Regions from separate parts of the Paenibacillus sp. PvR098 genome, predicted to be linked through region 2. Evidence: predicted binding sites of a transcription regulator. Region 2 holds the regulator's gene; the other holds the start of a gene.
What was found. The regulator LexA, encoded in region 2, represses DNA repair genes until DNA is damaged. The targets are predictions, from matches to a motif close to CGAACATATGTTCG.

Region 1 (4,426 bases), 580 kb from region 2:
GCTGAATGATTTCGTTGAAAAAACGATGGACAATATACAGCACACATTCGAAGGAGATTCGGTTGAAAAATAAAGATTTGTAATATTCAAGGATCTTGTACAAGCGCGGACACCGATTCATCCTTTCGGCGTAAACTGATTACAAATACCGAAAGGACGGATCGCGATGAACAAGATGTTTGAACATGCTCTGAAGGTGCTTACGGAAGATAAAGACATGACTCAAATGTTCAAGGATATGGAGGTGCTGCAGAAAGAATTAGAAGTGCTGTTCAAAAACATGGACCACTTAAAAAAACAACATAAATGAAAGGGCCCGCCGCAAGGAGCCCTTATGATTCCTCGACTAGTTGACCGTAACCCGGATACGAACCGTCTTCTTGATCAATGTCGCTTTGATCGACATATCGGTTCGGCTGGTTTCGGTTTCTCAGTTCGTTATTTTTCATAAAGCTCTAGCGGAAGGGCAGCCGGGTCGAAAAAGAAGGTGAACCGCTTTCCCGTCGTTTCGTCGATACGGATCGGCTCAACAGAAACGCCCTGAGATTGCAGCTGTTGAACTAGGAGTTTCGTTCAGCCCGATACGTTTCGCGGATTACGGGCAAACCGAGCACCTCCTTATAAAAAGTTTTGGATTTCGCGTAGTCGGAACAAATGATGGAGGCGTGATGTAATTTGTTGATATTCAGCATGATGGACGGGCAACCTCCTGCTTATTTCTTCGGAACCTAAGCGACCGCTCGAATCGGCGAGCCGAAGCCGCCTTTAATCTTAAGTTGAAAACCGATAAAAAAAGACTCTCCGGCAATACGATCCAATGCCTTCAAGTTTTCAAAAATGGCAATGCCATATAGCTGGAGGAATCAAGGGCCAACGCCCGTCCCATGTGTTGATCCAAGGGTGTTTCCGCCATATATTGATGTGCAGGCTCCTTCCTTCAGGAAGTGCCCTGCGGCGTTTACATGCTTTGAATGGCATTCACCGGATTTCGAACACAATCTATGTTTCACCCTCCTCACAGGTTATAACCCATCCATACATACAATATCATCAGACCAAATAACAGCACGCAGAAGTTCACGAGCACAAACAAACAACGCCAAAGCGGCGAACGGTGAAATTCGAACGGCGTTCTGAAGACGCCTTCACCTACAATCAAGAACATCAGCAGCAGCGTATGCACGATGGTATGCCCGACAATTTCCTTGAAGCCGAATACGGTTGTAGTCGTAATAAACACAAATGTGACGATGATCGAAATAAATCGGTTCAGTATGCCAACGATGAAGGTCCAGGCCAGTCCCAGTTCGATGAATGCGCTGATCAGCACAAAATCCTCTATGCTGAAGCCGAACGTAGGAATACCGAATTTATGAATTATGTCATATGCCATTTCGGGCATCGTCATTTTTTCCAGGCCCACCCAAGCAAGGGACAATCCCGTAAACAAATACAGCACCGGAGTGGCCGTCGGCCTCCACTTCGTCCCTGCTACGAACAGGTAATACACAATGCCGATGTAGAACATATAATCCAGGGCGTGGAACAGTCCGTACTCAAACAGTGCATATCCATACAATACCGCCAGAGCGGCACCGCTAAGGATAAGCCACCTTCGGTGCAGGAGCCCTGCTAAGGCAATGGCGACCACGGCTTTGATCCACAAGGCGTCCGCTTCAAGCTCCGGAGCCAGGTAAGTCGAGGTGACGAGCTGCATAAGCAGCCCGGCGCCCAGCCCGATCCGCAAAATGACCGTGACGTATGGCTTCCATGTGTCCAGCACCTCATGTATTCGCCGAATGAACCCGACCCGCTGCAGAGGTTCATTGAACAGGGCCGACAGCAGCAGCCCGACCAACGTCACCCCGAGCCAGAACATAAACGACGTCGTCAGCACCTCCGACAACGGCAGCGGCATCGTTTGGTCCTCTCCGGTAAACCATTTGACGTGTGTATACGCGATATTCCCTTTCAGCACATCCAGCATCGCTTTATCTCCCCTAATCCATTCTCTTCCACCGGTATTATAACTCCTCGTTAGAGCCGCAGAAATAGAAATCCGAGCGCTCCCCAACCTATTTTATCGCTTATGTCTGATACCTTATTACCCCAAAATCAGATTCCAGAAAATTTTACCTGAAGAATTCTCTTGAAATACGAATATTTGTTCGCTATTCTAAGTACAATAAGAACATGCGTTCTATAAGCGAGGGTGAACATCATATGCTGACTTCCGTTTCAACTTCAAACAAGAGCAAGCGCACCATCATGCTGGCGGACTGTCAATCGTTTTATGCCAGCGTAGAAAAGGCAGATCACCCGGAATACAAGAATAAACCTGTTGCTGTGGCCGGAGATCCCGCACGCAGGTCTGGAATCATTCTGGCCGCTTGTCCTATTGCCAAAAGCTATGGAGTGACCACAGCCGAACGGCTGGGCGAAGCTCTGAGCAAGTGCCCGGATCTGGTCGTCGTACGTCCCCGCATGCAGCATTATATCGATGTTTCGCTCATGATCACAAAAATATATGAAGAATATACGGACCTTGTTGAGGTCTTTAGTATCGATGAGCAATTTTTGGATGTTTCTTCCAGTCTGTCCATTTTTGGAGACCCTGTAACGATTGCACGATCGATTCAACAGAAAATCCTAAGTCAAACCGGGGTATGGGTAAGAATCGGAATAAGCTCAAATAAAATGCTGGCCAAAATTGCAACCGATATCTGGGCAAAAAAGAATGAGAGCGGCATCTTTACCCTGCCGGCTTCAGAAGTCGAAGCCTTGCTGTGGCCGCAACCCGTAAATAAGATGTTCGGAGTCGGCTCCCGTATGACAGGTCATTTTACTCGACTTGGCATGAAAACCATCGGCGATATCGCAAGAACGCCGCTGCCGCGCCTTAAAGATAAATTCCGTGCCTACTTTGGCAAACAATCCGATATTCATGCCGAAGTGATGTGGCGAACGGCCAACGGCTTAGATGAGAGCCATGTCACCCCCAGAACCTTTGATGCACCGCCCAAATCCGTTGGTCACATGATGACTTTACCCAAAGACTACACGAAACAAACAGAGGTAGACACCATACTGCTTGAGCTCACGGAGGAAGTCTGCCGCGACTGCCGGCGCAAAGGATATATGGGCTCTGTAGTTACAGTCAACTGCATGTGCAGCCCTTACGAAGCGCCGATCGGATTCTCGCGCCAAATGAAGATGCCTGACCCTACGAACCATACGAACACGGTATTCAAAGCAGTAAAGAAGCTTTTTTATCAGTTTTGGGACCAGATACCGGTACGGCGCCTCGGAGTAACCTTAAGCCAGCTGACGAACGATCAGGATTATCAGCTTACCTTATTCGAGGATCAAGAAAAAACCAGGTCTTTGGAGAAAGTGACTGACTTTATAAAAGACCGATATGGCAGCGCAGCAATCGTGCGGGCTTCCTCGCTAACTGCAGCCGGCCAAGCCACGGAGAGATCCATGAAAATCGGAGGACACTATAAATGAAGGATAACAAGTTGACCCCAGGCAAAAACATCCTCTGGGAATCCTCCCGCATGATGCTGCCCGAGCATAAGGAGCGGCTGCTCCGGCACCGCCGCGAGCTCGGCGTACAAGAGAAGCCAACACTCGACGAACAGGGGCTTGAGGAGCTTGGGCAGACGCTCGGCATCGCGCTCCATGAAGCCGCAGCGCTGCGAATAACGCTGTATGATAACGGCGAACGCACGTCGATCGACTGCGTGATCCTGCACGTAGACCTGCACCTGCAGCGGATGAAGGTGCGCTGCAGCGAAGGCAGCACGTGGGTAAGGCTTCCCGATTTGATCGGCGCCGAGCTTCTGTAAGGCAGACCGCCTGTTATCGCAGCAGGAAAAATCCTCTCGTTTCTGATCCTTGTGTTTCAATAAACCAAGTACTCAAAAATGAGGGGATGCACATGTGCGACTTATAGAAAAGCTTCCGATCAATTGAAGCCTATACCGCTAGAATCCGCCTTTGCCCGTGTCCGTCCCTTTATCCACAAGGGCTTCTCCATTCCCTGCACCGGCGTTACCGTACACCGTGTTGTTTTCGCAGCGGGCGGTACTGAGCCGGATCGCCGCCGAGGAGCAGTTAAACAGCGTATTGCCCGACACCAGATTGCTGCGGCACCGGGATCCGCCGCCCTCACCCTTCGTGTCCAGCAGGATACCGGTTTGCACACGACGGACGTCGTTGCCTGTTACGGCGTTTCCGTCGCTGTTCAACAGCACGATGCCTCCCGGAGCACCGTCGAGCTTATTGCCGGATATGAGGTTACCCGCCGGACGCTCGAGCTCTGTCGTTCCTTCTCCTTCGAGCGTAATACCCCTAACCGATGCCCGGGAGATGATATTGTGCAGGACCAGGTTGTCCGTGCTGTAGTGCCGCAGCAAGATGC
Region 2 (4,426 bases):
ATATCCTTAATTTGATCTGCTTCCATAAACCGGTTACCGCCAAATCTGCGCGACGATAACGTTTTTTTATCAATTTTCAGAAAAGGACGGCGAATCCAATACATCAGGAATGCTAGAAAAATATAGCTGGCCCCAGTAATCCAATATAGCTGCTCTTGTCCAGGTTGATTCCGAAAAGTAATAAAACAAAAAACACCGGTAGCCACAAGCAGCATCGGCAAAAACCAGCTCCGTCCTTTGAATGTGACCGAACCGTCGGCACTTACTCCCGCAATCTCGCCTTTTCCGCTCTTCTTCCGCTGCGTGTTAGAAACTTTCGTATTTTTCCGAACCATTCGTTCCCACTTACGTGACATGATGAGTGCCCCTTATATTGTCATTTACACTTTGCGCCAAAACTTGTCAATAAAACGGGTAGGATATTCCGATTCCAGAGCGCTTACATCATCTAAGCGCTGCCATTGCTCAGCATCCAGCTTCCAATCCATAGCTCCCATGTTTTCTTCAAATTGCTCTAATGTCCGTGCACCAAAAATCGGCGATGTGATGCCCGGTTTATGGATCAACCAGTTCAACGCCACCTGAGCAGGAGTTTTGTCGACCTCACGAGCAACCGAAATAACTTCATCTAATATTTGAAAGTTTTTCTCTGTATTGCGGATTTCCCAACGGCTCTCTCCCATTTTAGATGCCAAGCGTCCTTCCGTCGGTTCCTGTCCACGAACATATCTTCCTGTCAAAAAACCACCGCCAAGAGGTGCCCAAGGGATAACACCCACATTCTCTTCTAAACAAAGAGGCAGAACCTCACGATCCATCGTGCGGCAAACTAAACTATACTGCGGCTGTATGGAGATAAAGCGAGCATATCTACTAAAATCACTGATGCTTAGTGATTTCATTAATTGATAAGCCAAGAAATTAGAACAGCCGATGTACCGTACTTTGCCTGATGTAACAAGATCATCCAATGTTCTCAATGTTTCCTCGATTGGCGTAATTTGATCCCAAACGTGCATCTGATAAAGATCAATATAATCTGTACCTAAACGGCGAAGACTCGCTTCCACACCATCGAGAATGTGTTTGCGGGATAAGCCTACGTGGTTGATATTCGATCCAGTAGGAAAGCGTACCTTGGTCGCCAAAATCACATCGGAACGATGTTCACGAATCGCTTTGCCTACAATCTCTTCGGAAGTACCGGAGACATACACATCCGCAGTATCGATAAAGTTACCTCCGCGCTCCAAAAAACGATGAACCATTTCAATCGAGTCCTGCTCATTTGTCGTGTTTCCAAATGTCATCGTACCTAAACAAAGCTCCGAAACGGCGATGCCGCTTTTTCCTAATACACGATACTCCATCTCTCATCCTCCGCTCTTACTTCTTCTCTTCATCAACAAACTTGATGTTATCGAGATGACCACGCAAGGAGGATTTAAAAGAGTCGATATACTTTCTTCTTAGTTCGTTGCGTTCATTCAGTTCCACATCGGTAAGCCCTTCCTCCGTCTTCGCTTTGCGGGCCAACTCGTTGATTCGCCGTACGATTGCATCATGATCCGATTCGCTCATGCTGTTCCTCCTGATAATGTCATTTCAAATTATACTTTGACATTACCGCTACGGATTGTCAAGAGAAGCAGCCTCTAGAAAACCGGATACCTGTGTAACGATCAATTATGGAAGCAAAAGCTTCTGACCTAATTGTATATTTACATTCTTCAAACCGTTAATCGCTTTCAACTGGTGCACATATTCTCTCACATCTTGTCCGTCACCAGCATGCTGAGATGCAATGCCCCAGAGGGTGTCTCCAGACTGAACCTCCACGTAAGTATGCACCAGTACCTGAGAGGTTGCTGCGTGAGCATCTTGATCAAAGATTAATGTGGCCAATACAGCAGCAAAAAACACCGTAAACAACAGCAGAGCACCTAAAACCATGGCACGCACGTACGTTCTCTTATTATTATGACTTGTCTGCATAAGCTGTCGAGAATTGAAATTATGTATGAGTTGAGTATTTTGTATCATCGAAAGTCGACCTCCAAACACTTGTTCTGTTTTTAATTTAACACGAACACTTGTTTGTGTCAATGGTTTTCTCGAACTTATGTTTGTACGAACTCCGGTTCTATGTTATAATTCTAAGTAATGATTACCAAAAATGGAGTGATGATCATGAGCAAAATTTCCAATCGTCAGCTGGCGATTTTAGAGTTCATCAAGAACGAAGTTAGGGAAAAGGGATACCCGCCTTCAGTAAGAGAAATTGGTGAGGCGGTTGGACTGGCTTCCAGTTCTACGGTACACGGCCACTTGGAGCGATTGGAAAAAAAAGGGATGATTCGCAGAGACCCTACGAAGCCAAGAGCGATAGAAATTTTGGACGGAAGCTCTTCAGACGGCCCTTTCTCCGTATCCGTGGCAAGAGTGCCTCTAATTGGACGGGTTACAGCAGGGGTGCCAATTACGGCAACGGAGAACATTGAGGATTATTTTCCGCTTCCAAGCCATTATGTAGGAGATAATAATGTCTTCATGTTAAGCGTTATCGGAGAAAGTATGATTGACGCCGGCATCCATAACGGAGATTATGTTATCGTGCGTCAGCAGCAAACTGCCGATAATGGAGATATCATTGTCGCGATGACCGAGGACGATGAAGCAACGGTGAAAACTTTTTATAAAGAAAAGGACCATATTCGATTACAGCCTGAAAACCCGACGATGGAGCCGCTTCGACTTAAGAATGTCAGTGTTTTAGGTAAGGTCATTGGTGTATTCAGAAATATTCATTAATTTCTTCCCTTTCTCCGCCAGTTTCGGTCGGTTGAAAGGTTTTTTTATGTTCCAGGCGCAGCCACAGGACATAAAAAACGCCCGCTGCCGTAATGCTTGCTGGCAGAGCGCGTATCTCAGTCCAAAGCTGGATAACTACTATTAATATAGTGTAAAATATCGGTCCCGCTCTCAATCATGAACCTGTGTGAGTTGCCGCTGTATACTAATTCCTTTTAAGCAAAAGAAAAAGCATTCTTACGATTGCATCAAGAATGAATTAATTCGTTCTACTTTTTACCAATTCACAAAATTTCTCTTGCGGTGACAAACCTTCTTAGCCAAAACGGGCTTCTCCATCTAGTAATCGTCACACCAGTTATGAAGTATTCGAACTTCATTAGCAGATTATAACAAGTACACATATTATCTAACTTACCAATCATATTAAAACCGAATTATAATTATATTCCCTTTATGATCCGGCGGTATTCTAAAATTATTGAACTTTCTTTAACAAAAAAAGCACCTCCTTAAGGAAGTGCATAACGATATTCAGTCAGTGTTCATGAATTTATGATCCCTAGTGATATACCATACGCCATCGTTAAAGTGAACGTGGATCTCTGTATGCTCATCGATATGAGGTGAACTTTCAATCATCCGCTGAACCAACTCGCCTATTTTGCTTTTATCTTCTGTCCCGTCTTGCAGACTCATATTAAACCCTCCCATGTATTTCAGAAATTCATACGGCTCCGATTCAACTTTGATTACCCACGATTTCGAATTCACTTTGAAGCTCACTGATAACCAAATCCAACGCTGTAAGTTGCCCTTTGATAATCTGCTGTAAATCCTGAAATTCGGGTTGATCAAGCTGAGTAAGGAGGACGGTGCGCCGTACTTCGAGCCGTTCTACAAATTCTTCGATCTTACCGCGGCGGTATGTTCCTGGTGGCGCCATGCCCGATCACCTACAAATGATTTTTTATACTCTCATTATATCAGAAATTGGGATGTATATGCATACATTATTATTCATTCGTTAACAATTGCATTCAATCATTAAACTATCGAACTCTCCCCATTATTCAGAGAGGTTTGTTTCCACTACGTAGGGTGGTATAATTGACAAAACATATAGAGAGGTGCTTAATGAACAAAGAACTAGTATTCCGCATCGTCCCCTCCTTGGCCGTAGTGATCGCTTGTGTCCTATTGCTGAAAGAAACAATAACCCCTACTGTATACTTTGTACTGATCAGTCCATTCGTGCTCCTTTACGCTTGGGGCAGGATAAAACGATAAGCCTCGCAATGTGTGTATGAACTTGTAAGAACTACTTACAAGTTCATCAATATTCAAACGGTTTTCATTCATACCACGACGATGTTTCTTTCTCTCCAGTTGAACTCCTTTACACCTGAGGTTGTCACCAATCTAAAAAAGCGTGCCCTTACGAAACAAAGATTTTGACAAGCAAGCACCTCTATTTTCTGCTGACTTGCACTACCTCAGCCCCGAGACTGTTTACTATACATAAAAATAGAACATCCGTGATCAATGATCCTTCGTTATCACATGTATTATCAAAATCAGTACAAACCCGCCTTCAAATCAATGTACAGGCATG

Region 1: a site for LexA is predicted at 2,158-2,171, ahead of JOE45_RS02210 (DNA polymerase IV). Genes of this name have one in related genera too.

Annotation. Positions count from the first base shown of each region.
Region 1 is NZ_JAFIBU010000001.1:452,481-456,906, reverse strand. Features, by position in the region: gene JOE45_RS02230 (hypothetical protein) at 1-73, shown strand, start outside; gene JOE45_RS02225 (hypothetical protein) at 167-310, shown strand; partial or broken gene JOE45_RS02220 (VOC family protein) at 439-689, opposite strand; gene JOE45_RS02215 (hypothetical protein) at 1,016-1,906, opposite strand; gene JOE45_RS02210 (DNA polymerase IV) at 2,224-3,510, shown strand; gene JOE45_RS02205 (YolD-like family protein) at 3,507-3,851, shown strand; gene JOE45_RS02200 (right-handed parallel beta-helix repeat-containing protein) at 3,990-4,426, opposite strand, start outside.
Region 2 is NZ_JAFIBU010000001.1:1,036,240-1,040,665, forward strand. Features, by position in the region: gene JOE45_RS05135 (hypothetical protein) at 1-356, opposite strand, end outside; gene JOE45_RS05140 (aldo/keto reductase) at 381-1,370, opposite strand; gene JOE45_RS05145 (DUF896 domain-containing protein) at 1,387-1,581, opposite strand; gene JOE45_RS23405 (LysM peptidoglycan-binding domain-containing protein) at 1,687-2,043, opposite strand; gene lexA (transcriptional repressor LexA) at 2,191-2,811, shown strand; gene JOE45_RS05160 (hypothetical protein) at 3,346-3,510, opposite strand; gene JOE45_RS05165 (hypothetical protein) at 3,554-3,757, opposite strand.